Regions from separate parts of the Variovorax sp. RA8 genome, predicted to be linked through region 2. Evidence: predicted binding sites of a transcription regulator. Region 2 holds the regulator's gene; the other holds the start of a gene.
What was found. The regulator FNR, encoded in region 2, switches genes on or off when oxygen is low (the NO sensors DNR and NnrR bind a similar motif). The targets are predictions, from matches to a motif close to TTGATNNNNATCAA.
Positions count from the first base shown of each region.

Region 1: E5P3_RS11775 (universal stress protein) is a predicted target of FNR. The motif match lies at 11,082-11,095, and genes of this name have one in related genera.

Region 1 covers NZ_LR594662.1:2,476,010-2,491,057, reverse strand. The annotation lists gene E5P3_RS11820 (CBS domain-containing protein) at 1-475, shown strand, start outside; gene E5P3_RS11815 (hypothetical protein) at 510-740, shown strand; gene mgtA (magnesium-translocating P-type ATPase) at 785-3,268, shown strand; gene mprF (bifunctional lysylphosphatidylglycerol flippase/synthetase MprF) at 3,290-5,950, shown strand; gene E5P3_RS11800 (efflux RND transporter periplasmic adaptor subunit) at 6,049-7,314, shown strand; gene E5P3_RS11795 (ABC transporter permease) at 7,311-8,540, shown strand; gene E5P3_RS11790 (ABC transporter ATP-binding protein) at 8,500-9,240, shown strand; gene E5P3_RS11785 (universal stress protein) at 9,264-10,088, opposite strand; gene E5P3_RS11780 (dienelactone hydrolase family protein) at 10,346-10,975, shown strand; gene E5P3_RS11775 (universal stress protein) at 11,159-11,677, shown strand; gene ppsA (phosphoenolpyruvate synthase) at 11,674-14,112, shown strand; gene E5P3_RS11765 (CBS domain-containing protein) at 14,109-14,516, shown strand; gene E5P3_RS11760 (trypsin-like peptidase domain-containing protein) at 14,508-15,048, opposite strand, start outside.
Region 2 covers NZ_LR594662.1:1,380,707-1,395,754, forward strand. The annotation lists gene E5P3_RS06600 (MFS transporter) at 1-421, opposite strand, end outside; gene E5P3_RS06605 (LysR family transcriptional regulator) at 523-1,449, shown strand; gene E5P3_RS06610 (YoaK family protein) at 1,483-2,283, opposite strand; gene E5P3_RS06615 (hypothetical protein) at 2,340-2,495, opposite strand; gene E5P3_RS06620 (universal stress protein) at 2,530-2,973, opposite strand; gene E5P3_RS06625 (heavy metal translocating P-type ATPase) at 3,086-5,416, shown strand; gene ccoS (cbb3-type cytochrome oxidase assembly protein CcoS) at 5,416-5,553, shown strand; gene ccoN (cytochrome-c oxidase, cbb3-type subunit I) at 5,619-7,058, shown strand; gene ccoO (cytochrome-c oxidase, cbb3-type subunit II) at 7,070-7,696, shown strand; gene E5P3_RS06645 (cbb3-type cytochrome oxidase subunit 3) at 7,707-7,844, shown strand; gene ccoP (cytochrome-c oxidase, cbb3-type subunit III) at 7,854-8,768, shown strand; gene ccoG (cytochrome c oxidase accessory protein CcoG) at 8,776-10,221, shown strand; gene E5P3_RS06660 (FixH family protein) at 10,254-10,514, shown strand; gene E5P3_RS06665 (hypothetical protein) at 10,520-10,765, shown strand; gene fnr (fumarate/nitrate reduction transcriptional regulator Fnr) at 10,746-11,462, opposite strand; gene hemN (oxygen-independent coproporphyrinogen III oxidase) at 11,583-13,001, shown strand; gene E5P3_RS06680 (sulfite exporter TauE/SafE family protein) at 13,004-13,717, shown strand; gene E5P3_RS06685 (bifunctional acetate--CoA ligase family protein/GNAT family N-acetyltransferase) at 13,747-15,048, opposite strand, start outside.

The DNA of each region.
Region 1 (15,048 bases), 1.1 Mb from region 2:
CAGCAGCAGCACGCTCGCCCAGGCCGCCGGCCTGATGCGCGAACATCACGTCGGCGCCCTGATCGTCACGAGCCAGACCGCAGCGGGTCCCTGCGTGACGGGCGTCGTCACCGACCGCGACCTGGTGATCGACGTGCTTGCCCGCGGCCTGGAGACCGCAGGCATCAAGATCGGCGAGCTGGCGAGCGACAAGATCGCGAGCGTCCCTGAAGAGACCGACATTGCCGGCGCCATGGCCGTGATGGAGGCCAACGGGGTACGGCGAGTGCTGGTGACCGACAGCGAGAAGCGCGTGACTGGCATCGTTTCGCTCGACGACCTGATGGACGCGTGCGCGAAGGAATTGGCCGGCCTCGCCGCGGTGATTCGCAGCGGCATCGAGCGCGAGGTCGCCGAATCCAGGAGCGACCCGCAGCCGCCGAAACCGATGCCCTTGCGCGTTCCAGCCGTCGGCACCGCGGGCTGGACAGCATGACGGAGCGATGGCCATTGCAGTTCGGGAAATGCTCATGAAGATCACCATCCACATCTCTGCCAAGCGAGCCTGCGAGGTGCAGGTCGGGACGACGCACCATCCCTACGCAGGACCTCTCCCAAAAGTCGGACAGACCATCGTGATCCCCGAGGACGCCAACGTCGAGGAAGAGGCCAAGGGCAAGGCGACGATCACCAAGATCCTCTGGCACTACAACCCGGCGTCCAGCGCGCTCTGGCCCGAGATCGTGTGCAAGATCGCGTAGGCCAGATCGAAGGGAACTACTGGAGCCTCCCACCAGGACGGCTGATGGCGCAGTCGCGGTCGACGGACCGCGGCCTCACTGCGGCGCAGGCAGCCTTGCGCCTGGCGAAGTACGGACCCAACGCCATCGACGCGCCAAGGCGTGCGGGCGCCATCGGCCTGTACGCAAGGCAGTTCAAGAGCCCGCTGGTACTGATCCTGATCGTCGCCTCGGTCGTATCCCTGGTGGCCACGGAATGGGTCGATGCCGGCGTCGTGCTCGTCATCGTCCTTGGCAGCACGATCCTCGGGTTCGTGCAGGAGTACATCGCCAGCAACGCCGTCGAACGGCTTCGCTCGCAGGTCACCATCAGGGCCCTTGTGGTGCGAGACGGGATCGAGCTCATGCTGCCGTCGGCCGAGGTGGTGCCCGGGGACGTGGTGCGACTGAGCGCCGGCAGCCTGGTCCCGGCCGACGGCCTGGTGCTCGAAGCGAAGGACTTCTTCGTCAGCCAGGCGGTGCTCACCGGCGAGACCTTCCCCGTGGAAAAGATGCCCGGCACGGTGGCGCCGGCAGCGGGGCTGACCGAGCGCAGCAACTGCGTCTTCATGGGCACCAGTGTGCGCAGCGGGACGGCGCGGGTGCTGGTCGCGGCGACAGGCAAGCAATCCGTCTTCGGTCAGATCGCGGGGAAGCTGGCGCTGCGTCCCGCACTGACCGAGTTCGAGCGCGGAATCCAGCGCTTCGGCTACCTGCTCACCCGCATCATGCTGGTGATGGTGATGACCGTGCTCGCCATCAACATCTTCATGGCCAAGCCGCCGATCGAGTCGCTGCTGTTCGCGCTGGCGCTCGCAGTGGGGCTGGCGCCCGAACTGCTGCCCGCCATCATCAGCGTGACCCTGTCGCATGGCGCCAAACGGATGGCGCGCCTGGGCGTCATCGTGCGGCGCCTGAATTCCATCGAGAACCTGGGCAGCATGGATGTGCTGTGCACCGACAAGACCGGCACGCTCACGGCAGGGGTCGTGCAGCTCGATGCCGCGGCCGACGTGGCCGGCCGCCCGAGTGCGGAGGTACTGCGTCTCGCCTGCATCAACGCGCAGTTCCAGACCGGCATGGCAAACCCCCTGGATGACGCCGTGAGCTGCGCAGGAAAAAAGGCGGGCGTGGACCTGGCGACGGTAAGCAAGGTGGATGAGATCCCCTATGACTTCGTGCGCAAGTCGCTCTCCGTGGTCGCGGCCGACGCCGCCGGCGTGCGCACCCTGGTGACCAAGGGTGCGTTGTCGAATGTCCTGGCCATGTGCGACCGGGTGCGGGACGGCAAGGCGGAGGCTGCGCTGGACGCGGCGGCCCGCGCGCAGATCGAGGCGAGCTACGACGGCTGGAGCACCGAGGGGTTTCGCGTACTTGGAGTGGCCTCGCGCGTGGTGGAGCAGCGCAGCGCTTCGTACTCGCGTGTCGATGAAACCGGGATGTGCTTCGAGGGCTTTCTGCTTTTCCTCGATCCACCCAAAGACGATGTGCGCCAGACCCTCACGGACCTCGCGCAGCGCGGCGTGCAGCTGAAAATGATCACGGGCGACAACCACAAGGTGGCCCGCCACATTGCGCAGGCGATCGGCCTGCCGGTCGAGGTGACCCTGACCGGCGACCGCCTGAACGCGATGAGCGACGAGGCCCTGCTTCACGCGGCGCAGCATGCCACCGTCTTCGCCGAGGTCGACCCGAACCAGAAAGAGCGCATCATCCTTGCGCTGCGCAAGACGGGTCACGTGGTCGGGTACATGGGGGACGGCATCAACGATGCGCCCGCCCTGCACAGCGCGGACGTAGGCATCTCGGTCGACACCGCGGTGGATGTAGCGAAGGATGCCGCGGACTTCGTGCTGCTGCGCAAGGACCTGACCATCCTGCGGGCCGGCATCGACGAGGGCCGCATGGTCTTCGCCAACACGCTCAAGTACATCCTGACCACCATCAGTGCCAACTTCGGCAACATGTTCAGCATGGCAGTCGCATCCGTCCTGCTGCCGTTTCTTCCCCTGCTGGCCTCGCAGATCCTTCTGAACAACTTCATGTCCGACATTCCCGCCGCCGCGATTGCCAGCGACACGGTGGATGCCGAATGGGTGCAGAAGCCGCGCCGCTGGGACACGGCGTTCATCCGCGACTACATGGTGCTGTTCGGCCTCGTGAGCTCGGTGTTCGACTTCCTCACGTTCGGCGCGCTGCTTTGGCTGTTCCATGCCACGCCCGAGGAATTCCGCACCGGCTGGTTCATCGAATCGCTGCTGACGGAATTGGTGATTGCACTGGTGGTGCGCACGCGCGGACCCTTCTGGCGCAGCCGGCCGGGAAACCTGCTGCTCGCGAGCACTGCGGCAATCATCGTTCTGGCGCTCGCGCTGCCGTACTTGCCATTCGTGTCCATTTTCGGCTTCGTGCCGCTGCCCGCACCGGTGGTGCTTGCGATGGTCGTACTGACATTGGCCTATGTCGCGGCGGCCGAGGTGGCCAAGCGGTTCTTCTATCTGCGACGCTAGCCGCGGATGGAGGACAGGCTGATGCGACCACTCGCGATCCTGCGTCCGTTCGTCGGGATCGCCGTCTTCGCGCTGTCGCTGTGGGTGCTCCAGGATTGGCTGCGCCTGCAGCGTCACCAGGATCTGCTTCGTGTCCTGTCGAGCATGCCGGCCACGGCGCTGGGGTGGGCCGCGGCGCTGACTGTGGGCGGCTACGCGGTACTGGCCGGCTACGACCTGCTGGCCATGCGATTCGTCAGCCGCCGCATGCCCCTGGCGTCGATTGCGGCGACGGCATTCATCTCCAACGCCCTGGGCAACAACTTCGGCAACACGCTGATCACCGGCGCCGCGGTGCGCTACTGGACATACACCTCGGCCGGCCTGTCGGCGCCCGATATCGCGCGAGTGGTGCTTTTCTGCAGCGCCGGCTTCTGGCTCGGATTCCTGCTGGTCGGCGGCGTGGCGTTCGCCAGCGCCCCGGTGATGCTGCCCGCGGCGCTCCATTGGGCCGGCGAGACAACTCGCCCGCTGGGCGTTGTATTCCTCGCCCTGCTCGGGGCGTACATCGCCCTGACCGTATCGACGGCAACGCGCCACCGCCCTCTGGCAGTGGGCAACCGGCATCTCGAACTGCCATCGCCGGCACTCACCTTCGGCCAGGTCAGCGTCGCCTCGCTGGACCTGTGTCTGATGTCGGCCGTGTTCTACGCACTGCTGCCGCCGGCCGCCGGCATTGGATTCACCCACTGCATGGCGGTGTTCCTCCTCGCCCTCCTGGCAGGCAACGTGAGCCTCGTTCCCGGAGGACTGGGCGTGTTCGAATCGGCAGTGGTCATCATGCTCGACCAGCGTGTGCCGCCGGCCGAACTGGCCGCTGCACTCCTCGTGTTTCGCGGGATCTACTTCATCGCGCCACTGTTCTTCGCGGCCGCCCTGCTGGGCGTCCGGGCCGGCGCGGCGCGGCTGCCGGCTCGGCGCAACAGGCTTTCCGACGCCACCCGGTCCCTGGTGGCGCTGGCGCCGCAGATTCTGGCCGCCATTGTTTTCGTCGCCGGGGCGCTGCTGCTGTTCTCGGGCTCTACGCCGGCCGCCTCGGGCCGGCTCGAGCTCCTCAGCCGCATGCTCTCTCTACCGGTGATCGAAGTCTCCCACTTCATGGCCAGCCTGGCCGGCGCGGCCCTGCTGCTCCTGGCGCATGCCCTGCAGCGCCGGCTCGATGCTGCCTGGCATGTCGCGCTGCTGCTGTTGGCCGCTGCCGCCGTGTTGTCGCTGGCGAAGGGCTGGGATTATGAAGAGGCCATCGTGCTCGGGTTCGCGGGCGTGGTCCTGCTGTCTTCCCGCGGACAATTCCGTCGCAGGTCTTCACTTCTCGGCGAGCCCTCCAGCCCCTCGTGGATGACCGCTATCGCGATCGTGCTCGCCGCGTCCCTCTGGCTCGTGCAGTTCGCAAACCGGCACGCGTTGCAAGCGGGTCTCTCATGGTGGGACTTCGCGCTGCACGCCGAGGCTTCGCGTTCGCTGCGTGCGACGGTGGGAGCGGCCTCGCTGGCGGCGTTGTTCGGCCTGTACAGGCTGCTGCGCCCGGCGCGCCCCGCGATTCCGGCGCCCTCGGCCGGCGACATCGAGCGCGCGCGAGCGATGGTGGAGCGCTCGCCGCATACCTATGCCAACCTCGTGCTGCGCGGCGACAAGGCACTGCTGTTCAGCAGCGCTCAGGACGCCTTCATGATGTATGGCCGCAGCGGACGCAGCTGGGTCGCGATGGGCGACCCGGTTGGCAGCGCCGAAGGTGCGCGCGAGCTGATCTGGCGCTTCCGCGACCTGTGCGACCGCTTCGACGGCTGGTGCGTTTTCTTCGAGGTGCGAGGGGAGCGGCGTGCGGATTACGCGGAAGTGGGGCTGGGCCTGACGCCGCTGGGCGAGCAGGCGCGCGTCAACCTCGCGCGATTCGACCTTGCCCTGCCGGCGCACAGTGATCTGCGCCAGGCGCGTTCCCGGCTGCTGCGGCGCCGTTGCCGTTTCGAGATCGCGCCGCGCGAGACCGTTCCGGGTCTGCTGCCCGAGCTGGCCCGGGTCTCCGACGCCTGGCTGGCCACGAAGCGCACCCACGAGAAGGCCTTCTCCAACGCGTCCTTCGACGTCCGCTACCTGGCGCAGTTTCCAGTGGCGGTCGTGCGCAGCGAAGAAGGCATCATCGCCTTCGCCAATCTGTGGTGCGGCGCCGGCAGGCAGGAGCTGTCAGTCGACCTGATGCGGCACCTGCCGACCGCACCGAACGGTACGATGGACTTCCTCTTCTGCGAGCTGATGCTCTGGGGTCGTGCACAGGGCTTTCGCTGGTTCGACCTCGGCATGGCGCCGCTTGCGGGCCTGGACACGCAGCGCGAGACGCCGCTATGGGGCCGCATCGGCACGCTGCTGTCTCGGCACGGCGAACACTTCTACAACTTCGAGGGCCTGCGCCGCTACAAGGCGAAGTTCGATCCGGTCTGGACGCCGCTGTATCTGGCGTCCCCGGGGGGCGTCGCACTGCCGGCGATCCTCTTCGATGTCGCTGCGCTGATGGCCGGCGGCGTGGCTGGCATCGTCTCCAAGCACGGCTCTCGCGGCTCCACGCGGCGCAGCGACGAATCCAAGCCGGCATTTCGCTCGCGCCTTGAGGACCGGCAGGCGAAGATTGCACGCACGACCGACGCATGACTTTGTCGCGTCGCCTTGATGTCGCTCAATCCATGGCCGATCGCTCCGCGTTACCGTTGCGTTCGGGGCGCGCACAAGCCGCGAGTCCCGATGAAGCAATGCCATCTCCTGTCGCGTGGGCCGCCTCGCTGAAGGCGCACCGCACCCTCATCCTCACCGCCATGGGGGCCGCCGCCTCCATTGCGACATTCCTGTTCCTGCTGGGGCGCCCGCCGGCAGTGGCAGCCTATGCGGCCACCCGAGGCGACGTGGTGCAGACGGTCGTCGCGAGTGGCCGCGTCGTGAACCCGTTGCGCATCGACATCGGCAGCCAGTTGACTGGCTCCGTATCGCGCATCCCTGTGGATGAAGGCCAGGCGGTCAAGGCGAATGAGGTCCTGATCGAACTGGAGGGCGACGAGTTGCGCGCGCAGGTCGTGCAGGCCCGCCTCGCGATGGCACAAGCCGAGGCCCGTCTGCGCCAGTTGCGCGAGACCACCCTGCCTTCGGCGCAGCAGTCGCTGCGCCAGGCGCGCGCGAACCTCGTCGACGTGCAGCGCCAGTACGAGCGCACGCACGAGCTGCAGGCGACAGGCTTCGTAGGGCTTGCACAGCTCGATGGTGCGAAGCGCAATCTCGAGGTGGCCCAGTCCCAGTTGCGCGCAGCGCAGTTGCAGGTCGATGACAACAGCGCGGAGGGCAACGCGCAACGACTCGCGCAAATGGCCGTCGAGCAGGCTCAGGCCGCCATGCAGACGGCGCAAGCCAACCTGGACCACACGATCATCAGGACGCCATTGGCCGGCACGCTGATCAGCCGCGCGGTCGAGCGTGGTGACGTGGTCTCCCCGGGCAAGGCGCTGATGGTGCTGTCACCTTCGGGCGAGACCCAACTCGTTGTGCAAATCGACGAGAAGAACCTCGCACTGATCGCGCTCGGGCAGGTCGCGCTCGCCTCCGCCGACGCGTACCCGGACCTCAGGTTCGATGCCGAGGTGGCCTACATCAATCCGGGCGTCGACCCGCAGCGCGGCTCGGTCGAGGTCAAGCTGCGCGTACCCTCGCCGCCGGACTACCTGCGCCAGGACATGACGGTATCGGTAGACATCCTGGTGGCACGGCACGCGGGAGCGCTCGCCGTGCCCGGCGATGCGGTGCATGACGCGGGCCGGGCCAGTCCATGGGTGTGGCATGTGGTGGACGGCCGCGCCCGCAAGCAGCCGGTTCGCACAGGCGTCCGTGGTGACACGTGCATCGAGATCGTCGATGGATTGCGCCAAGGCGACCTGGTGCTCGCCGGCCCCGCACCGACGATCGGCGAAGGACAGCGCGTTCGCACCCATCTGCGGGAATGGGCCGGCGCTGCGGTCGCGAGCGCCTCATGAGCAAGCTCCTGCCGATCGAGTGGCTCGCAGCGCTGCGCTTCCTCAACGAAGGCCGCTTGCAGACCCTCTTCATCGTGGGCGGCGTAGCGATAGGTGTCGGCGTGATCGTGTTCATGTCGGCGTTGCTCGATGGCATGCAGGCCAACATCTTCCGCCGTGTACTGAGCTCGCAGCCCCACATCGTCATCAGCCGCCCCAAGGATGTGGCGCGGCCCTTGCGCGTACCGCGCGACGGCGAGATCGTCGCCGCCAACGTGCAGAGGCGCTCGCAACTCGTCGCGTCGGTCGACCAGTGGCGCAAGGTGCGCGAGTCGATGCGCCGTCGCGCCGACATCAACGTGGTGTCCCCCACCGCAAGCGGCCCTGGATTCGCGATTCGCGGCGATGCCAGCGAGTCGATCACACTGGTCGGCATCGACCCGCAGCAATACGTGAAGATCGTTCCCCTGCCCGACAAGCTCGTGGCCGGCAGCTTTCGACTGACGACGAGCGACATGATCGTGGGTACGCAGCTGGCCGATGACCTGGGCGTGCGCGTCGGCGACAAGCTGCGCGTGGCGACCGCCGCCGGCACGAGCGCGACGCTCGCCATCGTCGCGATCTTCGATCTGGGCTCCAAGGGCGTGAACCAGCGCAACGTCTACGTCGAGCTCGCGACCGCGCAGAACCTGCTGAACCTCGTGGGCGGCGTCTCGAGCATCGACCTGACCGTGGTCGATCCGTTCGAGGCCGAAACCGTTGCGCAAGAGATCGTCGCCGAGACGGGCCTGCTCGCGGAGAGCTGGATCAAGACGAACAACCAGTTCTTCCTGGGGCTGAACGCGCAGAAGTTTTCGAGCTACCTGATCCGGCTGTTCGTCGGCCTCTCAGTGGCTGCGGGCATCGCCAGCGTGCTGGTGGTGTCGGTGGTACAGCGATCCAAGGAAATCGGCATCCTGCGGGCGATGGGAGGCTCGCGCGGCCAGATGCTCAGTGTCTTCCTCATCCAAGGCGCGGTGGTCGGCCTGGTCGGCTCCCTCGTCGGCTCGGCGTTCGGCACCTTGTTGCTCGAGGTGTGGCGGCTGGCGGCACGCAATCCGGACGGCACGCCGATGTTCGCGGTGACCGTGGACTCCGGGCTGTACGCCTGGGCCGCGGTCCTCGCGACGATCACGGGGCTCGTCGCAGCGGTTACGCCGGCAGTGCGTGCCGCGCGGCTCGATCCGGTCGCCGCCATCCGGGGATAGCATGGCAACGGATGATGTCCTGCGGCTGGAGGGTGTGCGCAAATCCTATGGCGTGGGGACGACGGCCGAGACCGAGGTGCTGCACGGCATCGACCTGGCGCTCGCGCGCGGCGAATTCTGCGCGTTGATGGGCCCGAGCGGATCGGGCAAGAGCACGCTGCTGAACATCATGGGTCTGCTCGACCGGCCCGATGCCGGGCGCATATGGATCGACGGCAACGACACCAGCGGACTCGGCGAAGCGGATCTGACACGCCTGCGCGGCCACGCGATCGGCTTCGTCTTCCAGTACCACCACCTGATCTCAGCGTTCACTGCACTGGAGAATGTGATGATGCCGATGCTGCTCGAGCGCGGCCGTGCGGACGATGCAATGAACGAACGGGCGCGCGCGCTTCTCGACCAGGTGGGCCTGCTGCCATGGCAGAACAACCGTGCGACGAACATGTCCGGCGGCCAGCAGCAGCGCGTGGCGATCGCTCGCGCACTCGCCATGAATCCGGCGCTCATCCTGGCCGACGAGCCTACGGGCAACCTCGACACGAAGTCGGCCGAGGGCGTGTTTACGCTGTTGCGACAAGTCAGCGCGAAGCAAGGCACGACGGTGCTCATGGTGACCCACAACCACCAACTCGCCGGAAGGTGCGACCGCATCGTGGAACTCGTCGACGGGCGCATCGTCGCCCCGGTGACAGCCTGAACGCCTGGCAAGGTCCGGGCGGCTCAATGCGACATCAACACCGGCAAGGTCATGGATTGAAGCATCGACCGTGTGGCGCCGCCGAGCACCCATTCGCGCGCGCGGCTGTGCCCGTAGCAGCCCATCACCAGCAGGTCTGCGCTCACGTCGGCGGCCTTCGAAAGGATCCTCTCCCCGACTTCGTCCTCATCCGGATCGCCGTGTTGCAGCGCCACGGCATCCACCCCTTGCGCGCTCAGATAGCGCTGCAGGCTGCGCAGGGAGGCCTCGGCGTCTTCGCCATAGGAGACCGCATGGACGGACTGCGCGCGCACCAGCCAGGGCAGCGCTGCCGACAACGCACGCGCGGCCTCGCGCGTTTCCTTCCAGGCAATCAGGACGTTGCGGCCGACCGTGGCGACCGGCCCCGCATAGGGCACCACCAGCGCGGGCCGGCCGGACTCGACAAGAACGCTGGGCACGAAATCCGCGGGCAACTCTCCTGGGGCAGGGTCATCCGGGTCGCGCTGCCCCAGGATGAGCAGGTCGGCATAGAGGGCACGGCGGGCAAAGCCCCAGGGGGCGTCGCTCATCGGCTCCGCCCAGTGCAGGCGCGGCGATTCGCCGCCGGCCGCCTTGAAGGTCGCGTACGCCTTGTCGCGACAGTCCTTGTCGAGCGACTCCATGATCGCCATGGCTTCGGCCGCGCCCTCCAGGGCATACGGGTACCGCATCAGGGCCGACCTGGTGCAAGGCTGGGCGATGACTTCGCCCTCGAAGGCATCGGCGACCTGGCGCGCGATCTTGACTCGTTCCGCAGCCCGCGCGGAGCTGTCGAGGTGAAGCAGGATGGTCTTGGGTGTCTGCATGAGCGGCTCCTTGAGTACCCTCGAAGAAAGCGCCCAAGTTAACGCGAGCGGCGTCTCTTGACTTTGCGCAGCATCAAACCGCACGACGCCGATTCGATGGCTCCCTTTTCATCCAACTGCCGGGCACTTGATCCAGCGCAAACCTCCTTTTGAGTTCACAGGTCAAACTGACCTCCAACCCGCAGGATGCATTCTTGTCGAACATCGATCTCGAACGCCTTCGCCTCGCCATGGCGCAAGATCAGGACTGAGTCTCCATGCCGAACCTATTGCCCTTGTCGATCGGATCCCAAAGGCTGGAAGGGGAACTGTGCCTGGTGGGTCCGCCGCGCGGCATCGTGGTCTTCGCGCACGGCAGCGGCAGCAGCCGCCGCAGCCGTCGCAACATGCAGGTGGCCGAGGTCTTGCAACGCAGAGGCCTGAGCACGCTGTTGTTCGACCTGCTCACGGACGAGGAGGCCAAGCAACGCGCCAACGTGTTCGACATCCCCCTGCTTGCGCAACGGGTAATGGATGCGCTCGACGCCTTGTCGTCCTACGGCCCCCAGCCCATCGGCCTCTTTGGCGCGAGCACGGGTGCGGGCGCGGCCTTGGCCGCGGCGGCGCGGCGTCCGGAGGCTGTGCAAGCCGTCGTCTCGCGCGGCGGGCGTCCAGATCTCGCCGGCGAGGCATTGGGGGCGGTTCTTGCGCCGACCCTGCTCATCGTCGGCGGGGCCGACACCGAGGTCCTGGCCCTGAACCGTGCAGCCCTGGAACAGCTGCGTTGCCCAAAGCGTCTCGAGATCGTCCCGCGCGCCACCCATCTCTTCGAGGAAGCCGGCGCCCTGGACGTGGTCTCGGCACTGGCCAGCGCGTGGTTCGTCGAGCATCTTCGTCCTGACGCTTGATCGGACCTCCGCTTCGGCAGCTGCTTGTCGTCGTCATGGTCGGCGATGGATACCGCCAGCCCGGCAGGCAAGGATCGACACCACTTCTCCTGGCCGTGGTGCTGGCTTGCGGCAGATCAAGGCGCGATGCGCCGACGTTCCGATACTGACAGCCTCTGCATTCGAGATTGAAGGGATCCTGTCATGTACCAACGAATTCTTGTGCCCCTCGACGGCAGCGCGACGGCGCAGCGCGGGCTGGCAGAAGCCACCCGACTGGCGAAGTTGACGCAAGGCCGGCTGCGGATCATCCACGTGATCGACGAGCTCTCGTTCGCGCTTGCCATGGATGCCTATGCCGGCCACGCCGGAGACTGGCTGAGCGTGCTGCGCGAGGACGGCGAGCGGCTCCTCGCGCAAGCCACGGCTGCCGCGAAGGCGGCCGGCGTCGAAGCCGACACGGTCCTGTACGACAGGCGCTCCGGACAGGTTCACGAACTGGTCACCGCCGAAGCCGCCAAGTGGCCCGCGGACCTGATCGTCCTCGGAACGCACGGCCGCCGCGGCGTCGGTCGCGTCGTCATGGGCAGCAGCGCGGAGCACATCCTGCGCAATGCGCCCGTGCCGGTGCTGCTCGTGCGGGCACCGGAGACCGAATCCAGGCCGCAGCCGGGAGAACCGGTGCACGTAAGTCAGCCGACGGCGGCCCTGGCCTTCGAATGATGGCCACCTATATCCGCTGGTTCTCCGAGATCGGCGTCGACGACGTGGCGAGCGTCGGCGGCAAGAACGCGTCGCTCGGCGAGATGTACCGCGCGCTGACGCCCCATGGCGTGCACGTGCCCAACGGCTTCGCGATCACGGCCGAGGCCTATCGCCGCACCCTGGAGCTCTCCGGCGCGCTGCCGCGCTTGAGGGATGCGTTGGCTGGCCTGGATGTCGAGGACATCGATGATCTTGCGCGGCGCGCGCAGCTTGCGCGGGAGATCGTCCTTGCCGCAACGCTCCCCGAGGAGCTGGCGAGCGAGATTCGCTCAGCGTACGCCCGGCTGCGGGCGGAGTGCGGCGCCGACATGAGCGTCGCGGTTCGCAGTTCCGCCACCGCGGAAGACCTGCCGACCGCAAGCTTCGCGGGCCAGCACGAGAGCTTCCTGAACATCTCCGGCGAGGCGAGGATGCTGGACTCCGTACGCCTGTGCTTTGCCAGCCTGTTCAAGGACCGTGCCATCGCCTACCGGGTCGACAAGGGCTTCGATCACTTCAAGGTCTTCCAGTCGGTGTGCGTGATGCAGATGGTGCGTTCCGACCGCGCTGCCAGCGGTGTCATGTTCACGCTCGACACCGACAGCGGATTCCGCGATGTGGTCTTCATCACCGGCGCGTACGGCCTGGGCGAGAACGTCGTCCAGGGCACGGTCGACCCGGACGAGTTCTACGTCTTCAAGCCCACCCTGAAGCTGGGCCGCCGCGCCGTGCTCAGGCGCAAGCTGGGCAGCAAGGAAGTCCGGCTGGTCTACTCGAAAGCCGCCGGCAGGGAGCCCACCTGCAACTTGCCCACCCCCCCGGAAGACCGGGCCCGATACTGCATCGACGATGCCGACGTGCTGACACTGGCCGATGCGGCCGTGGTGATCGAGGATCACTACACCCGCCATGCGGGCCGGCCGACGCCGATGGACATCGAATGGGCCAAGGACGGCCTCGATGGCCGGATCTACATCGTGCAGGCGCGGCCCGAGACGGTTGCTTCCCGCAAGCCGCTGGACCGAATCGACGAGCACCGCCTCCATGCGACGGCGGCGCCGGTGGTCACCGGTCGAGCGGTCGGCGCGACGGTGGCGGTGGGGAAGGCCCGCGTCATCACCGATGTGATGGCGCTAGGCCAGTTCCAGCCCGGGGAAATCCTGGTTGCCGACACGACGATGCCCGACTGGGGCACTGTGATGAAGATCGCGGCCGCGGTCGTCACCAATCGCGGCGGCCGCACCTGCCATGCCGCGATCGTGGCCCGCGAGCTCGGCATTCCCGCGGTCATCGGCTGCGACGACGCGACGGCCAGGATCCGCACCGGCGACGAAGTCACCGTGTCCTGCGCGGAAGGCGCCGAAGGCCGCGTCTATGCAGGCGCAGTGCCGTTCGAGAAGACAAGCGTCGACCTGTCGGCGCTCGGACGGCCGCAGACGCATCTGATGGTCAATCTCGGCAATCCCGACAGCGCCTTCCAGACGGCGCGGCTGCCCAACGACGGCGTCGGATTGGCGCGCATGGAGTTCATCGTCGCCGAGCACATCAAGGTGCATCCGATGGCCCTGGTCCACCCGGAAAAGATCGCCGACCCGGCGGAGCGGGCCGAGATCGCGCGGCTGACCCGATCGTTCGAGCGACCGGCCGACTACTTCGTGCGTGAGTTGTCGGAAGGCGTGGGCATGATCGCCGCAGCGTTCTATCCGAGGCCGGTGATCGTGCGCATGTCCGACTTCAAGACCAACGAGTACGCCAGCCTGCTCGGCGGCAGCGGGTTCGAGCCGAAGGAGGAGAACCCGATGATCGGCTTTCGCGGGGCCTCGCGCTACACGCATCCGGCCTACGCGGAAGGCTTCGCGCTCGAATGCGCCGCCATGAAGCGGGTGCGCGAGGAGATGGGACTCGTGAACGTGAAGCTGATGATTCCGTTCTGCCGCCGGGTGCAGGAGGCCGAGCGCGTGCTCGAGGCGATGGCGGTGCATGGCCTGCGGCGCGGCGATGGCGGCCTCGAGATCTACGTCATGTGCGAGATACCGAACAACGTGATCCAGGTCGATGCCTTCGCCCGGCTCTTCGACGGCTTCTCGATCGGCTCCAATGACCTGACCCAGCTGGTGCTGGGCGTGGACCGCGACTCGCGCACGGTGGCCTTCGACTTCGACGAGCGCGACGATGGCGTCAAGGAGATGATTCGTCAGGCCATCGAAGGTGCGCGACGCAACGGCCGCCACATCGGCATCTGTGGCCAGGCACCTTCGGACTACCCGGAAATCGCAGCGTACCTGGTCGAGCTCGGCATCGATTCGATGAGCGTGACCCCGGACACGCTGCTCAAGATCACACGCGACGTCCTCGCCGTCGAAGAGCGGCTCGGGCGCCCTCCCCGCCAGCAGCCCCAAGGAACAAGCTCATGAACCCGCCCATTTCATCAATGATGCAGCGTCCGGTGTACAGCGTCACCATGGAGGACAGCGTGGAACAGGTGCAGGCCCTGCTCGCCGACAGGCACCTGTCGTGGGTGCCGGTCCTGGAGCCGGCACGCGGCGAAGTCGCGGGGATCATCAGCGCCTCGGATCTCGTTGCATTCCATGCGCAGGGGCGCGACGCCGCCACCACGCGCGCGTGGCAGATGTGCTCGTACAAGCCCATCGTGGTCGACATCGGGACGCCGGCCGCCCAGGTGGCGGCGCTCATGGTGGAGCGCGGCATCCATCACGTGGTCGTGACCGACGGCACCGGGATCGCGGGCGTGGTGTCGTCGCTGGACTTCGTGCGCAGCTTCGCGGCAGCGCCTGACGTTGCGCCGGGTTCAAAATGAAGCGTCCGGTCCTTCACGCTGAAACCCGGCGCCGGATGGACGGCTTGCGCCAAGCTCGACAGCAACGTAACGGCGGCTGCCGTCGCGGTCGATCAGCAGCGCCACCTTGCCGGAGCCTCTTCGGGTCAGCAGGTTCGCCTGATCGACCGAATTCACGGCTACGCCGTTGATGGCCAGCAGTACATCGCCGGGCTGCAGGCTCTCGCGCGCCGTCACGCCTGCCACGCCTTCGACCATGAGACCCCCCTCCAGGCGCCTCTGCGCTCGTTCCTTCGCCGTCAGAGGTCGCAGCTCCAGGCTGAATGGTGCGCCTTCGCGTTCGCCTCCGGCCGGGGGTTTGGCGTCTTCGGCGTCTGCCACGCGGCCGAGTGTCGCTCTCATTTCGCGCGTGCGCCTGTCACGCCACACACTCAAGCGCACCGTCTGTCCAGGCGCGGCCAAGCCGATGCGACTGGTGAGGTCCGCTGCCCGCCCGATCCGCTCCCCGTCGATCCGGGTGATCACGTCGCCGGGCTGCAGGCCGGCCGCTGCC
Region 2 (15,048 bases):
TCAATGCTGCGGCCATCGGCACGAGCATCTGCACCGCACTCGCGGACACGCCCGAGGCGAAACACGCAGCAAGAAAAAGCGGCACGCTGCTCGTCGTGCCCAGTGCGCCCAGTGCGCCCAGTGCGAGCACGTCGAGTGTGAGCATGCCCAGGATCAACGAACGACTCTCCGCCACGTCAGTGAGCGGCACCAGGAAGAAGAGCCCGCCGGCATAGCCCAGCAACGTCAGCGTGGTCATCAGGCCCGAAGTGCCCGGTCGCAGGTGCATGGACTGACTCAATGCCGGCAACAGGGCCTGGGAGGCAAACAGGCCCAGCACGACGATGCCGACGGCGACCGAGAAAAGCAGCGTGCGGCTGGCGTGCCCGCCACTGGAAGGCGGGCCTTCGCGGCGGCGTATGGATGGAGAAGTGAATGGCATCGGCGTTCCTTTCGGCGTCGCCTGGATGCTGACCTTGATGCCACCGATGAAAAAGACATGGCGCCAAACACATTGTTTGCCTCCATGCTCCAATCCCGCCCATGAAGCACCTCCCCGACATCGCCGTCTTCGTCCGCGTGGCCGAGTGCGGCAGCTTCACGGCCGCAGCCGAAGTCCTGGAGTTGTCGCGGCCCGCGGTGAGTCAGGCCATCAGTCGGCTCGAGCGGCACCTGGGCGCGCGGCTCCTGAACCGGACCACGCGCAAGCTGAGCCTGACAGAGGCCGGCACGCACTTGCAGCGGGCCTCGCGTGCCGGCATCGACCTGATCGCCGAAGCAACGCTGCGGATCTCGGCTTCGCAGGCCAGGCCGAGCGGCAGGCTGCGCATCACGGCACCGGTTGCGTTGGGGGTGTTGCATGTGGCGCCGCTGCTGGCGGATTTCGGCCGTCTCTACCCCGATGTCGAGGTCGCGCTGCGCATGAACGACAGCATCCAGGACATCGTGGATCAAGGCTTCGACATGGCGATCCGGGTCTCGAACCCGGCAGACTCTGGGCTGGTGTCCCGCCAGTTGGCGCCCATCCGCCACTACGCCTTTGCCGCGCCCGAATACCTTGCCAGGTACGGATCGCCCACGACGCCCCAGGACCTGGCCGAGCACCGTTGCCTGGTCCACAGCGACGTCAAGCCGTCACGCGAGTGGCGCTTCGTGTCCGAGAGCGGCGAGGTAGAGACGGTGGTGGTGCGCAGAGCCGTGCAGGCGGACAACAGCCTTGCATTGCGCGAAGCGGTGCTGGCGGGCGCCGGCATCAGCGTGGGGCCCGACTACCTGATCGCCGCAGATATCCGAGCCGGGCGGCTCGTGCGTCTCTTTCCTGGCCGAGGGCTGCACAAGTTCGGGGTCTACGCGCAATACCCTGCGCGCCGACATGTGGCGTCCAGTGTCAGGGCGTTCATCGAGTTTCTTGCGCGGGAGCTCCATGACGGGCGGCGCTGGCAAGGTGTCGAGGGCAGCGAAGGAGCTTGATCTCGTGGCGATGGTCGCAATGCCCCATTGGCCTCAGCGGCGGCCCTCGGGCGGCCGCAACGTGCGCGCCATGCGGCCGAGCGTCGCGCGCAGGTAGACGGACTGCCGCAGGTCCCGCAGCAGGGGCGGCATCGAGACCGCAAAGAGCAGCGCCGACAGCGGCACGACCCAGATGAACCCGACGTACTTGAAGCCTGCGGCACCCACCAACCCGCCCAGCAGGAACATCGTCAGGAGCATTCCGAACAGGCGCAGCTTCGCGCGGTTGGCGCGCACGTGGGCGCGCGGCGGCGTACCTGCCTGGTTCCAGTAGACGAGCTTGCCCAGCTCGATGCCGAGATCGGTGATCACGCCGGTCATGTGCGTGGTCCGGATCTGCGAGGACGACACTTTGCTGACCAGCGCGTTCTGCAGTCCCATCAGGAAAGCCAGCAACAACACGGTGAACGGCACCGCGAATGGCGTCGGACGGTTCAAGGTCGTGGCGCCGACCAGGCCGAACAGCAACAGCAGCATCGCTTCCAGCAACAGGGGCAACGAGAAGCCGCTGCGCAGCTGATGCTGGCGCGCCAGGTTCACCATCACTGCCGTGCACGCTGCGCCGCAGACGAAGGCCGTCAGTGCGCCCGTCGCGCCGAGCACGAGCGCCATGTTGCCGAGCACGATGTTGTCCGCAAGCATCGAGACAAAGCCCGTCATGTGCGAGGTGTACATGTGGACCACCAGGAAGCCGCCGGCGTTGACAGCGCCCGCGACAAAGGCGAGCAACAGCCCGAGCAGCCGGTTGATGGACGGCGTACGGTGCCGGCCGGTGAGAAAGCGCAGGCGCCGCATGGTTCACCCGACCGGCGGGGGACCGATCAAGGTCGCGACGCCGTGCGGACGACCCTTCAACTGGCGGTTGCCGGCAGGCAGAAGAAGCAGGCGCTCGGGGCCGCGGGCTGCGGCTCTTCCGCGAGACCTGCGGCCACCAGCGCGCCGGTCGCTGCAACAGTCGCAAGAACGAAGACCATTGCCTTGAGCATTCGGCTCTGAATAGATGTCATGGGGATCAACTCCTGGAGGGATGCGTACGATGGCCTAGCGAAGCACCAACACCGGCAGTTCCGAATGTGTCAACACGTGCTGCGTCTCGCTCCCGAGCAGCAGGCGCTTGATGCCCTTGCGGCCGTGCGACGCCATGACGATCAAGTCGCTCTTGTGCTTCTTGGCAGCGGCGATCACGGCGTCCCCCACCAGGTCCGAGTTGACGGTTGCCGTCTTGCTCCTGACGCCCGCGGCCTGTGCCAGCGCGGTGGCCTCGTCCAGCCTGCCCTGCGCAGCTTCGGCCCATTGCCGCTCGATGCGCGCGACCTCGTCGTGCGAAAAGACCATCGCGCCGTCGAAATAGTTCTTGGGGTAGCGGGGCACGACGGTGACTGCCACCAGGTCGGCATCGTTCTGGGCCGCAAGCTCGACGGCGCTTTTCACGGCCTTCTTCGAGAGCGCGGAGCCGTCTGTGGCGACGAGGATGCGTTTGAACATGGTCTTTCTCGATTCACAAGGATGGATGGATGCTGCAAGCGTACGAAACGAGTCCGAAGGGGGTTTGATCCAGATCAAGGCTGGGATGCATGCGCCCCCATAGCCTTGCGCGATGCAAGCCGCAGTTGTGTCCCGCCCATCCGCCCGCGAGGAACCCGTATCCGCCGATGGCGCCGCACAGGCGAATTGGTCGCTGCTGGACGACCCGGCCGAGTGGTCGGCGTTCGGGCGTTCGCTCGAGGGCGAGCCTGCCACCGGCCTCTGGGAGTCGCAGGTGGTGGTCGAAGGCATGCATTGCGCAGCCTGCGCCTTCACGGTCGAGGCGGCGCTCGCCTTGGTGCAGGGCGTCGAGAAAGCTGAAGTGAATGCCGCAACCCGGCGCGCCCGTGTCGTGTGGTCGGCCGCGGCTGTGAAGCCCTCGCGCTGGTTTGCAGCGTCCGCGGCCGCCGGCTACCGGCTCGTGCCGGCCGGTGACATGTTCGTGCGCGAACGCCGTTCGCGCGAGGCGCGGCTCGCGCTCTGGCGCTGGCTGGTCGCCGGCTTCTGCATGATGCAGGTGATGATGTACGCCTATCCCGCGTACATCGCGCAGCCCGGAGACATGACCCCCGATGCCGCGCAGCTGCTGCGCTGGGCCTCGTGGGTGCTCACGCTGCCGGTGATCATGTTCTCGTGCGGCCCGTTCTTTCGCAGCGCACTTCTCGATCTGCGCGGTCGCCGCATCGGCATGGACCTGCCGGTCGCGCTCGGGATTGCGATCACCTTCGTCGTCAGCACCGCAGCCACCTTCGATGACACCGGCCCGTTGGGGGGCGAGGTCTACTTCGACTCGCTCACGATGTTCGTGTTCTTCCTGCTCACCGGCCGCTGGCTCGAGTCACGGCTGCGCGAGCGCACGGCCGGCGCGCTGGAGGCGCTGATGAACCGACTGCCGGACAGCGTCGAGCGACTCGGCGCCGACGGAATGTTCACGCGCGTGGCGGTGCGGCGCCTCGCGCTCGGGGACATCGTGCGCGTGCTGCCGGGCGAGGCCTTTCCGGCTGACGGCGTCATCACCGCCGGCGATACCACTGCGGACGAGGCCTTGTTGACCGGCGAATCGCGTCCCGTGCCGCGCCCCTGCGGCGCGCGCGTATTGGCCGGCAGCCACAACCTGGCCTCGACGGTGCAGATGCAGGTCGAGGCGCTGGGGCCGGGCACGCGCTTCGCGCAGATCGTTGCGTTGATGGAGAGCGCCTCGGTGCAGAAGCCCCGTCTCGCGCGGCTGGCCGACCGGGCAGCGCGGCCCTTCATGCTGGCGGTCCTGGCCGCAGCCTCGTTGGCCGCAGCGTTCTGGTGGCCGATCGACCCCGGCAAGGCGCTGATGGTCGCCGTCTCGGTGCTGATCGTGACCTGCCCCTGTGCGCTGTCCCTGGCGACGCCCGCCGCCATGCTCGCAAGCGCAGGCCGGCTGGCGCGCCGCGGCGTGATGGTGCGCAACCTGCAAGCCCTGGAGGCGCTCGCTGCAGTAGATACCGTGCTCTTCGACAAGACCGGCACGCTCACGCGAGATGTTCCCCGTCTCGAACGGGTCTATTGCAGGAAAGGCATGCGCCCGGGCGACGCCGTCGAACTGGGGGCCGCGCTCGCGGCGCAGTCGCTGCATCCGGCCGCCCGGGCACTTGCGAACGCCTGGGCCGCGCAGTTTCGGTCACCGCCTGCCTGGGAGCTCCTTCAGTTGACAGAGCATGCGGGGCTTGGCCTCGAAGGGCGGGTGCGCCGCAAGGAAGGCAGCGGCGAGGCCACGCGTCGCGTGCGCATGGGCTCGGCAGCGTTCTGCGGCGTAGCGGCACTGCAGGTGGAAACCGCGCAGGTCCATCTGAGCGACGGGCAAGGCTGGATCGCCAGCTTCGTCCTGGTCGAGGACCTGCGTCCCGACGCCGCTGCCGCCGTCGCCGCGCTCGAGGCGCAGGGTCTCTCGGTCCATCTTCTCTCGGGCGACCGGGAGGCCGTGGCGCGCGAGCTCGCCGGCCGCGCGGGCATCCGGCACGCGCGAGGTGACTGCACGCCGGAGCAGAAGTTGGACTTCCTGCAGCAGCTCCAGGCCCAGGGCCGACATGTCGCGATGGTGGGCGACGGGCTCAACGACGGTCCGGTGCTCGCGCATGCACACGCCTCCTTCGCGTTCGGCAACGCAGTGCCGTTGGCGCAGGCGAGGGCGGACTTCGTCGTGCTGGGCGGCTCGCTCGACGCCATTGCGCAATCGATCGCCCAGGCGCGCCGCACCTTGCGCATCGTGCGGCAGAACCTGGGGTGGGCTGCGGGCTACAACGCGTTGTGCGTGCCGCTGGCTGTCGCGGGCTGGCTGCCGGCCTGGCTCGCTGGCTTGGGCATGGCGGCGAGCTCGCTGCTCGTGGTGCTCAACGCCGCGCGCCTGGCGCGCCCTGCCGAGGCCGTGCGCTGATGGACATCCTCTTTCTCCTGATTCCTTTTTCCGTCGTGCTCGTCCTGGTGATTCTGGGCGGGCTCTGGTGGGCCATCGAGCGTGGTCAATTCGACGACGTCGAGGGCGAGGGCGAGCGGATTCTGCGCAACGATTGATTTGCATCAAACAGCGGTACAGCGCTCGCCGGGACACTCGCTGCAGTTCACGAGAAGGCCAGAAGATGCAAGTATCCAATCCTCCCGCAGCGGTCTACAGCGACACCGTCGTGCGGCAGTTCGCCCTGATGTCGGTCGTGTGGGGCGTGGTCGGCATGCTCGTCGGCGTGATCATCGCGTCGCAGCTGGCATGGCCCGAGCTCAACTTCGGCATTTCGTGGCTCAGCTACGGCCGCTTGCGGCCGCTGCACACCAATGCGGTGATCTTCGCCTTCGGCGGCTGCGCGCTGATGGCGACCAGCTTCCACGTGGTGCAGCGCACGTGCCAGGTTCGCCTCTTCGCGCCGGCGCTGGCCTCGTTCGTCTTCTGGGGCTGGCAGGCCGTGATCGTCGCCGCCGCCGTCAGCCTGCCCATGGGCTACACGAGCGGCAAGGAATACGCGGAGCTCGAATGGCCGATCGACATCCTGATCGCACTGGTCTGGGTGGCCTATGCCGTCGTGTTCTTCGGAACGATCGGCATCCGCAAGGTGCGCCACATCTACGTGGCCAACTGGTTCTACGGCTCCTTCATCATCGCCGTTGCGCTGCTGCACATCGTCAACAGCGCCGCGATCCCTGCCGGCTGGATGAAGAGCTACTCGGCCTATGCCGGCGTGCAGGACGCGATGGTGCAGTGGTGGTACGGCCACAACGCCGTCGGCTTCTTCCTCACGGCCGGCTTCCTCGGGATGATGTATTACTACATCCCCAAGCAGGCCGGCCGGCCGGTGTATTCGTACCGGCTCTCGATCGTGCACTTCTGGGCGCTGATCTTCACCTACATGTGGGCGGGGCCGCACCACCTGCACTACACCGCGTTGCCGGACTGGACCCAGTCGATCGGCATGGTGTTCTCGCTGATCCTGCTGGCACCGAGCTGGGGTGGAATGATCAACGGCGTCATGACCCTTTCGGGCGCCTGGCACAAGCTGCGCACCGATCCGATCCTGCGCTTCCTGATCGTGGCGCTGTCGTTCTACGGCATGGCGACCTTCGAGGGGCCGATGATGTCGATCAAGACGGTCAACGCGCTCTCCCATTACACCGACTGGACCGTGGGCCACGTGCATGCCGGCGCGCTCGGCTGGGTGGGGCTGATCTCGATGGGTTCGCTCTACTACCTGATCCCGCGGATGTACAGCCGCACCGAGATGCACAGCGTCAAGGCCATCGAGCTGCACTTCTGGATGTCCACGATCGGCATCGTGCTCTACATCGCCGCCATGTGGATCGCCGGCGTCATGCAGGGCCTGATGTGGCGTTCCGTCAATACGGACGGCACGCTCACCTACACCTTCGTCGAGGGCGTGAAGGCCACCTTTCCCTACTACGTGGTGCGCCTGATTGGCGGCCTGCTCTACCTGGGCGGCATGCTGGTCATGGCATGGAACGTCTGGATGACCGTCATCGCAGGGCGCTCGGCACCCGCATCGATTCCGCTGCCGGCAGCCGCCCACGCGTGAGGAAGAAGAACATGAACTCGAACGAACCCAAGTCCGGCTTCTCGCACGAGAAGATCGAGACCAACAACTTCCTGATGATCGTGCTGATCCTGCTGGTCGTCGCCGTCGGCGGCCTGGTGGAGATCGTGCCGCTCTTCTTCCAGAAGTCGACGACCGAAGCGGTGACGGGCATGCAGCCGCCGACTTCGTTGCAGGTGCTGGGCCGCGACGTCTATGTGCGCGAGGGCTGCTACAACTGCCACTCGCAGATGATCCGGCCGTTCCGCGCCGAGACGCTGCGCTACGGCCACTACTCCGTGGCCGGCGAGTTCGTCTACGACCACCCGTTCCAGTGGGGCAGCAAGCGCACCGGCCCCGACCTGCAGCGCGTCGGCGGGAAGTACAGCGACGAGTGGCACCGCATCCACCTGGTCAACCCGCGCGACGTGGTGCCCGAATCGAACATGCCGGCCTACGCCTGGCTCGAGAAGGCGCCGCTGGATGGTGCCGAGGCGGCCACGCACATGCGGGCCCTGCGCCGCGTCGGCGTGCCCTTCACCGACGAGCAGCTCGCCAAGGCGGCGGCCGATGTGAAGGGCAAGACCGAGATGGACGCGCTGGTCGCCTATCTCCAGTCGCTCGGCCTCGCGCTCAAGTAAGGAGCAGGCAATGGACATCACCGTCTTGCGAATCGCGGCCACGCTGGCCTCCTTCGCCACCTTCATCGGCATCCTCGTGTGGGCCTTCTCGCGCCGCAGGGCGGAGGCTTTCGAGGATGCAGCCCAATTGCCGTTCGAACAGGACTGAGAGAACCCCATGAGCGATTTTTTCAGTGACTTCTGGTCGACCTACGTGGCCGTGGCCACGCTCGGCAGCATTGCGCTGTGCGCACTGCTGCTGTGGCTGGTGGCCAGGACGAAAGTCCCGGGCGGGCCCGATCAAACGACCGGCCATGTGTGGGACGAGGACCTGCGCGAGGCCAACAATCCGATGCCGCGCTGGTGGATCGGCCTTTTCGTGATCACCATCATCTTCGGCCTGGTCTACCTGGTTGCCTATCCGGGCCTGGGCAGCTACAGGGGCGAACTCGCCTGGAGTACCGAGAACGAGTATGCGAAGGACCTTGCCAAGGCCAAGCGCGAGCTCGAGCCCGTCTACGCCGCCTACGCGGCCATGCCGGTCGAGCGCGTGGCGGGCGAGCCGGCCGCGCTGGCGATCGGCGAGCGCCTGTTCCTGAACAACTGCGCGCAGTGCCACGGCTCGGATGCGCGCGGCAGCAAGGGCTTCCCCAACCTGGCCGACGGTGACTGGCTGCACGGCGGCACGCCCGACAAGATCAAGGCGTCGATCACCCAGGGGCGCACCGGCGTCATGCCACCGATGGCCGAGGCGGTCGGCACCCCGGAGGACGTCAAGAACGTCGCCAACTACGTGCTGAGCCTTTCCGGCAGCCCGCATGATTCGGTCCGCGCCGGGCTGGGCAAGAGCAAGTTCAGCGCCTGCGCGGCCTGTCACGGCGTCGCGGGAGCGGGCAACCCGGCGATAGGCGCCCCCAATCTTGCCGACCGGATCTGGCTGCATGGATACGGCCAGGAAGCCATCATCTCGATCATCAACACCGGCAAGACCAACCAGATGCCGGCGCAGCAGGGGCGCCTGACAGAGGCGCAGATCCATGTGCTGGCCTCCTACGTCTGGGGCCTGTCGAACAAGCCGGTCGTGGCTCCCTAGGCCGGTCATGAAGGATGCCGCTTCCGCTTCCGCATCGGCCAGGCCCGCGCGGCGGGTGATTCCGATCGCCACCGCCGAGAAGGATGGTGGACTCTTCGTCGCGCACCAGAAGGTGTACCCCCGTACGGTGAGCGGCATCTTCGCGCGCTGGCGCTGGGCGATGGTGTTCCTCACGCAGCTCGTCTTCTATGGCCTGCCCTGGATCGAGTGGGGGCAGCGCCAGGCAGTGCTGTTCGACCTGGGCGCGCGACGCTTCTACATCCTCGGGCTGGTGCTGTACCCGCAGGACCTCATCTACCTGACCGGGTTGCTGGTGATCTCGGCGCTCTCGCTCTTCCTCTTTACCGCGGTGGCGGGGCGGCTGTGGTGCGGCTACGCCTGCCCGCAAACGGTCTACTCCGAGATCTTCATGTGGGTCGAGCAGAAGATCGAAGGCAACCGCATCGCCCGCATGCGCCTGGATGAGGGCGACTTCTCGCTCGAGAAGCTGGTCAAGAAGTGGTTCAAGCACATCGTGTGGCTCGGCATTGCGCTGTGGACCGGCTTCACCTTCGTCGGGTACTTCACGCCGATCCGGGAGCTGGGCCTGGAATTCCTGCAGACCCGCATGAGCTCGTGGGAAGTGTTCTGGGTCTTCTTCTACGGCTTTGCGACCTACGGCAACGCGGGCTTCATGCGCGAGCAGGTCTGCATGTACATGTGTCCCTACGCACGCTTCCAGAGCGCCATGTTCGACCGGGATACGCTCATCGTGAGCTACGACAACGAGAGGGGCGAGCCACGCGGCGTGCATGCCAAGGGCAGCAACGCGCGCGCACAGGGCCTTGGCGACTGCATCGACTGTTCATTGTGCGTGCAGGTCTGTCCGACCGGGATCGACATCCGCAAGGGGCTGCAGTACGAGTGCATCGGCTGCGGGCTGTGCGTGGATGCCTGCAACACCGTGATGGACAAGATGAAGACACCACGCGGGTTGATCCGCTATGCGACCCAGAACGGCATGGCCGGCCATTGGACGCCCAGGCAGGTGCTGCGCCGCGTGCTGCGCCCGCGGGTGCTGATCTACACCGGCCTGCTTGCCGCACTGACGATCGGTCTGCTGGCGAGCCTGGTGGCCCGCACGCCGCTGAAGGTCGATGTGGTGCGGGACCGGGCATCGCTCGCGCGCATCGCCGAGGGCGGCCAGCTCGAGAACGTCTACCGCCTGCAGATCATGAACGCGACCGAGCAGCCGCAGCGCTACCGCATCGAAGCCAGGGGCCTCGAAGGTCTCAGCGTATCGCCGGCCGAGCCGCTCGAGGTCGGTCCTGCGCAGTCGCGCTGGGTCGCGGTACGCCTGCAGGTTCCGTACGGCAGCGCCGCCGCAGGGTCCCACGTCGTCCATCTCGACGTGCGCTCCGTCGAGGGCAGCGCGCAGGTGTCGGAGAAGGCCACCTTCATGGTGCCCCGTTGAGTTCCAAAGGAGACGAGATGGACGATTGCGCGATGACTGCTCCGAAGAGCGAACCCTGGTGGCAGTTCCCGCTGCTGTGGATGGTGATAGCCGGGCCCGCCGTGGTCATCGTCGCCAGCTTCGTGACGCTCTGGCTCGCGCTGCGCACGCCCGATCCGGTGGTGGCGCCGGACTACTACCGCCGGGGTGCCGAGATCAACAAGGAGCTCGCCGCCAAGAACCTGATGCCTGCGCTGGCAGGGCGCAACCATGCGGCCACGCCGGACGCGGATCTGCCCGCACCGAGGCGTTGAAGATCATGAAGTCCCACGACTGGATGTCGATCCTCTGGCCGGCCTTCCTGCTGGCGAGCGTTGCCGAACTGCTGGTTTTCGCGCTGGTCGACCCCAGCGACCTCCATTGGGGCGGCGAGGATATCGGCTTGTCCCGGCAGGCTGTCTATGCGGCCGGCTTCTTCATCTTCTGGGTGCTGGCGACCGGCTCGAGCGCGCTCACGCTGCTGCTCACCAAGCGCGCGGACGAGCTCAACCGCCCGGCGGATTGACGATGCGCTGCAGTGCATCGGCGTCGACGATGCGCAGCTTGCGCTTCTCCACCTCGACGATGCCGTCTTCCATGAACTTCGACAGCGTCCGGCTCACCGTCTCGAGCGTGAGCCCGATGTAGCTGCCGATCTCCTCGCGCGTCATGCGAAGTACGAACTCGGACCGGGAGAATCCGCGCGCGTGCAGCCGCTGGACAAGGTTCAGGAGAAAGACCGCGAGGCGTTCCTCGGCCCGCATGCTGCCCAGGAGCAGCATCACGCCGTGCTCGCGCACGATCTCGCGGCTCATGATCTGGTGCACGTGGCGCTGCAGGGAGGGAACCTCGCGCGAGAGCTGCTCGATGCGATGGAAGGGCATCACGCAGACTTCGGCATCCTCGAGCGCGATCGCGTCGCAGGTGTGCTGGTTGTTGACGATGCCGTCCAGCCCGATGATCTCGCCGGCCATCTGGAAGCCGGTGACCTGGTCGCGGCCATCCTCGGTCGCCACGCGGGTCTTGAAGACGCCGGTGCGAATCGCGTAGAGCGAGGTGAAGGGCTCGCCGTTGCGAAAAAGTGCCTCGCGGCGCCGGACCTTGCGCCGCGTGGCCACGATCTCGTCGATGCGCTTCAGTTCGCTCGGCTCCAGGCCCGCAGGCATGCAGAGCTCGCGCAGGTTGCAGCTCGAGCAGGCGACCTTGATGTGTTCGGCTTTCATTGATGGCGTCGGGGTTCGCAGCGATTCTCAGGCGCCGCGCACAGCCGAGGCTTGATGCACATCAAGGATGACGGGGCGGCCTGCCTGCATAGTGGGCCGGTGCCTCCCATATCTACCGCAATGAACTCATCCCTTGCCGCCGCGCCTGCCGGTTCATCGCTCGTCCTGCCGTCGGCGGGTCTGCTGCGGCGTTTCGACGTGCCAGGGCCGCGCTATACGTCCTATCCCACGGCGGACCGTTTCGTCGAGGCGTTCACGGCCGACGACTACGCCCAGACGCTGCGGCAGCGCAGCGAGCTCGGCGCGCATGGCCGGCCGCTTTCTGTGTACGTGCACATTCCGTTCTGTGAATCGCTTTGCTACTACTGTGCCTGCAACAAGATCGTCACCCGGCACAAGAGCCGCGGGCGCGAGTACCTCGGCTATCTGGCGCGCGAGGTGGCGCTGCAGGCCGCGCAGCTCGGCCGCGGCGCGGTTGTCACCCAGCTGCACCTGGGGGGCGGCACGCCGACCTTCCTGCACGACGGGGGTTTGCGCGAGCTGCTGTCCATGCTCGGGGACGCGTTCACGTTGCCGCCGGAGCGCGAGCAGTCGATCGAGATCGATCCACGCACGGTCGATGGCCATCGACTCGCGAGCCTGGCCGAGATGGGTTTCGATCGCCTGAGTTTCGGCGTTCAGGACTTCGACCCCGACGTGCAGAAGGCCGTGCACCGCATCCAGCCGGCAGGGCAGGTGTTCGACCTGGTGGCGAGCGCACGCGGACTCGGCTTCGGGTCGATCAACATCGACCTCATCTACGGGCTGCCGCGCCAGAGCACCGGATCCTTCGACCGCACGCTGGCGCAGGTCTGCGAGCTGCGGCCCGACCGCATCGCCCTCTACGCCTATGCACATCTGCCGGCGCGCTTCAAGCCGCAGCGACGCATCGCCGCCGACGAACTCCCCGACGCCAGGACCAAGGTGGAGATGCTGTCGCGTTCGATCGCCACGCTCACCGCGGCCGGTTACGTCTACATCGGCATGGACCACTTCGCCTTGCCCGAAGACCCGCTCGCAATCGCCAAGCGGCAGGGACGCCTGCACCGGAACTTCCAGGGCTACAGCACCCAGCCCGAGTGTGATCTCGTGGCGCTGGGCGTGTCGGCCATCGGCCGGGTCGGCGCCACCTACAGCCAGAACGCCAAGACGCTGGAGGAGTACTACGACCTCCTGGACCAGGGTCGCCTGCCGGTCGTGCGCGGCCTGGCGCTCACGCGCGACGACGTCCTGAGGCGCGCGGTGATCATGGCGCTGATGTGCCAGGGGCATGTGGACTATGAATCGATCGGACTGGCCCACCTGGTCGACTTCAAGCGCTATTTCGCCAGCGAGCTCGTGGCGCTCGCGCCGCTCGCGGCGCAGGGCCTCGTGCACCTGCGCGACCATGAGATCGAGGTCACGCCGATGGGCTGGTTCTTCGTGCGCGCCGTCGCGATGGTCTTCGATCGCTATCTGCAGGCCGACCGCAACCGAACGCGCTTCTCGCGCATTGTCTGACCATGCAGGCTGCGCTGGCCAGCACCGCGCTCCTGATGGGATTGGTCGGCGGGCCGCATTGCGTCGCCATGTGCAGTGCCGCATGCTCCGGCGTGATCCGGATCGTGCGCGCGCCTGCGCAGGGGGGCGCGGCGACGCTCGCGGGGAGGCCACCGGCTGTCTCCGCGTCCGTCGCTTTTCATGCGGGCCGGATCGCAGGCTATGCGGCCGGTGGCGCGCTGGCTGCGGCGGCGATGCAGAGCCTGGCATTTGCGAGCGAACAGGTCGCCGCGCTGCGTCCTGCATGGGTGCTGCTGCACGTGCTCGTGCTGGCCTGGGGGTTGGCGCTCGCAGCGCTCGGGCGGCAGCCGGTCTGGGCGCACCGCATCGGGCGCGCGCTTGCGGCACGGCTGCGGTCGGTCACCGGTTCATTGACGGGGGTGCTCGCGACGGGGGCGCTCTGGGTCTGCATGCCATGCGGCCTGCTGTACTCGGCACTGATGCTTGCGGGCCTGGCCAACGGGCCGGCGCAGGGCGCGCTCACGATGGCGCTCTTCGCCGTCGGGAGCAGCGTGTCCCTGGTGCTGGCGCCTTGGCTGTGGCAGCGCCTGCAGTCAGGCGCCGGCATGGCGCGCAAGGAATGGGGAACGCGGTTGGCCGGTGGCCTGCTGGCAGCGGTGGCGACTCAGGCGCTGTGGATCGACCTGCGTCACCAGATCGACATCTGGTGCCGCTGACGGGAGAGGGCGCTCATCGGCATGTGCATTCAAGCGCGGGCGGGTGCGCCTGCGTCGGACCCGGGATTGTCGGCAAGGCCGTTCAAGGTCTTGACCATGCGCCGCACGCCCGAGCCGGGCGGTTCCGCCGGATCGGCTTCGAAGCCCATGTCGCGACACAGATTCAGCATCCGGCTGTTCTCGCGCAGCACGAGGCCCGCGAGACGGCCCGTCCCGCAACGCCTGGCATGCTCGATCAACTGCTGGAACAACAGCCTGCCGAGCCCCGCGCCCTTGAGGTCGGAGCGCACGATGATGGCGAACTCGGCCTCCACGCGGTCGGGGTCGCTCACGGTGCGGGCCACGCCCAGCGTCTCGCGCACGCCCTGCGCATCGACGGCTTCGGCAATGAACGCCATCTCCCGGTCGTAGTCGATCTGGGTGAGCCGCGCGAGTTCGCTGCGCGGCAGCTCGCGCCGCGTCTGGAAGATGCGCATGCGGATGTCCTCCGGGTCGAGCCGTTCCAGGAAGCGCCGGTGCTGCGCCTCGTCCTCGGGACGGATCGGCCGTATCGTGATCTCACGGCCGTTCCAGGTCAGCGTGCGAGCCCATTGCGAAGGATACGGAAGGATCGCGAAGCGCTCGGCCCCCGCGACCGGCTGTCTCGCGACGCGGATGCGCGCATCCAGGGCGATGGCGCCCGCCTCTTCGACGTAGAGCGGATTGATATCGAGCTCCGCCAGCTGCGGCAGGTCGGCGAGCATCTGCGACACCGCGATCAGCACGTCGTACAGGGCATCCATCCGGGCTGGAGGATGGTCGCGGTAGCCGGCGAGCAGGCGCGAGACACGCGTGCGCGAGACCAGTTCGCGCGCGAGGCTGCGGTTGAGCGGGGGAAGGGCCACGGCGCTGTCCGCAGTCACCTCCACCGCAGTGCCGCCCTGGCCGCAGAGGATCACCGGGCCGAAGACGCTGTCGATGCTGGCGCCGACGATGACTTCCTGGGCATGCGGCCGACGCACCATCGGCTGCACCGTGAAGCCGTCGATGTGCGCATCGGGCCTCGCGGTGCGCACGGCCCGAAGCATCTCGCTGACGGCATGGTCCAGGGACGCCTGGTCGCGCAGGTCCAGCCGCACGCCGCCGACGTCGGACTTGTGGGTGATGTCGCGCGAGACGATCTTGAGCGCCACCGGATAGCCCACTTCGCGCGCCGCCGCGAATATGGCATCGGCCGAGGCGGCGACCGCCAGCGTGGGCACCACCGGTACGCCGAAGGCCTTCAGGACGGCCTTGGCCTCCTGCTCGCTCAGCCATTCGCGGCCCTCTGCAAGGACCGCGTCGAGCTGTCG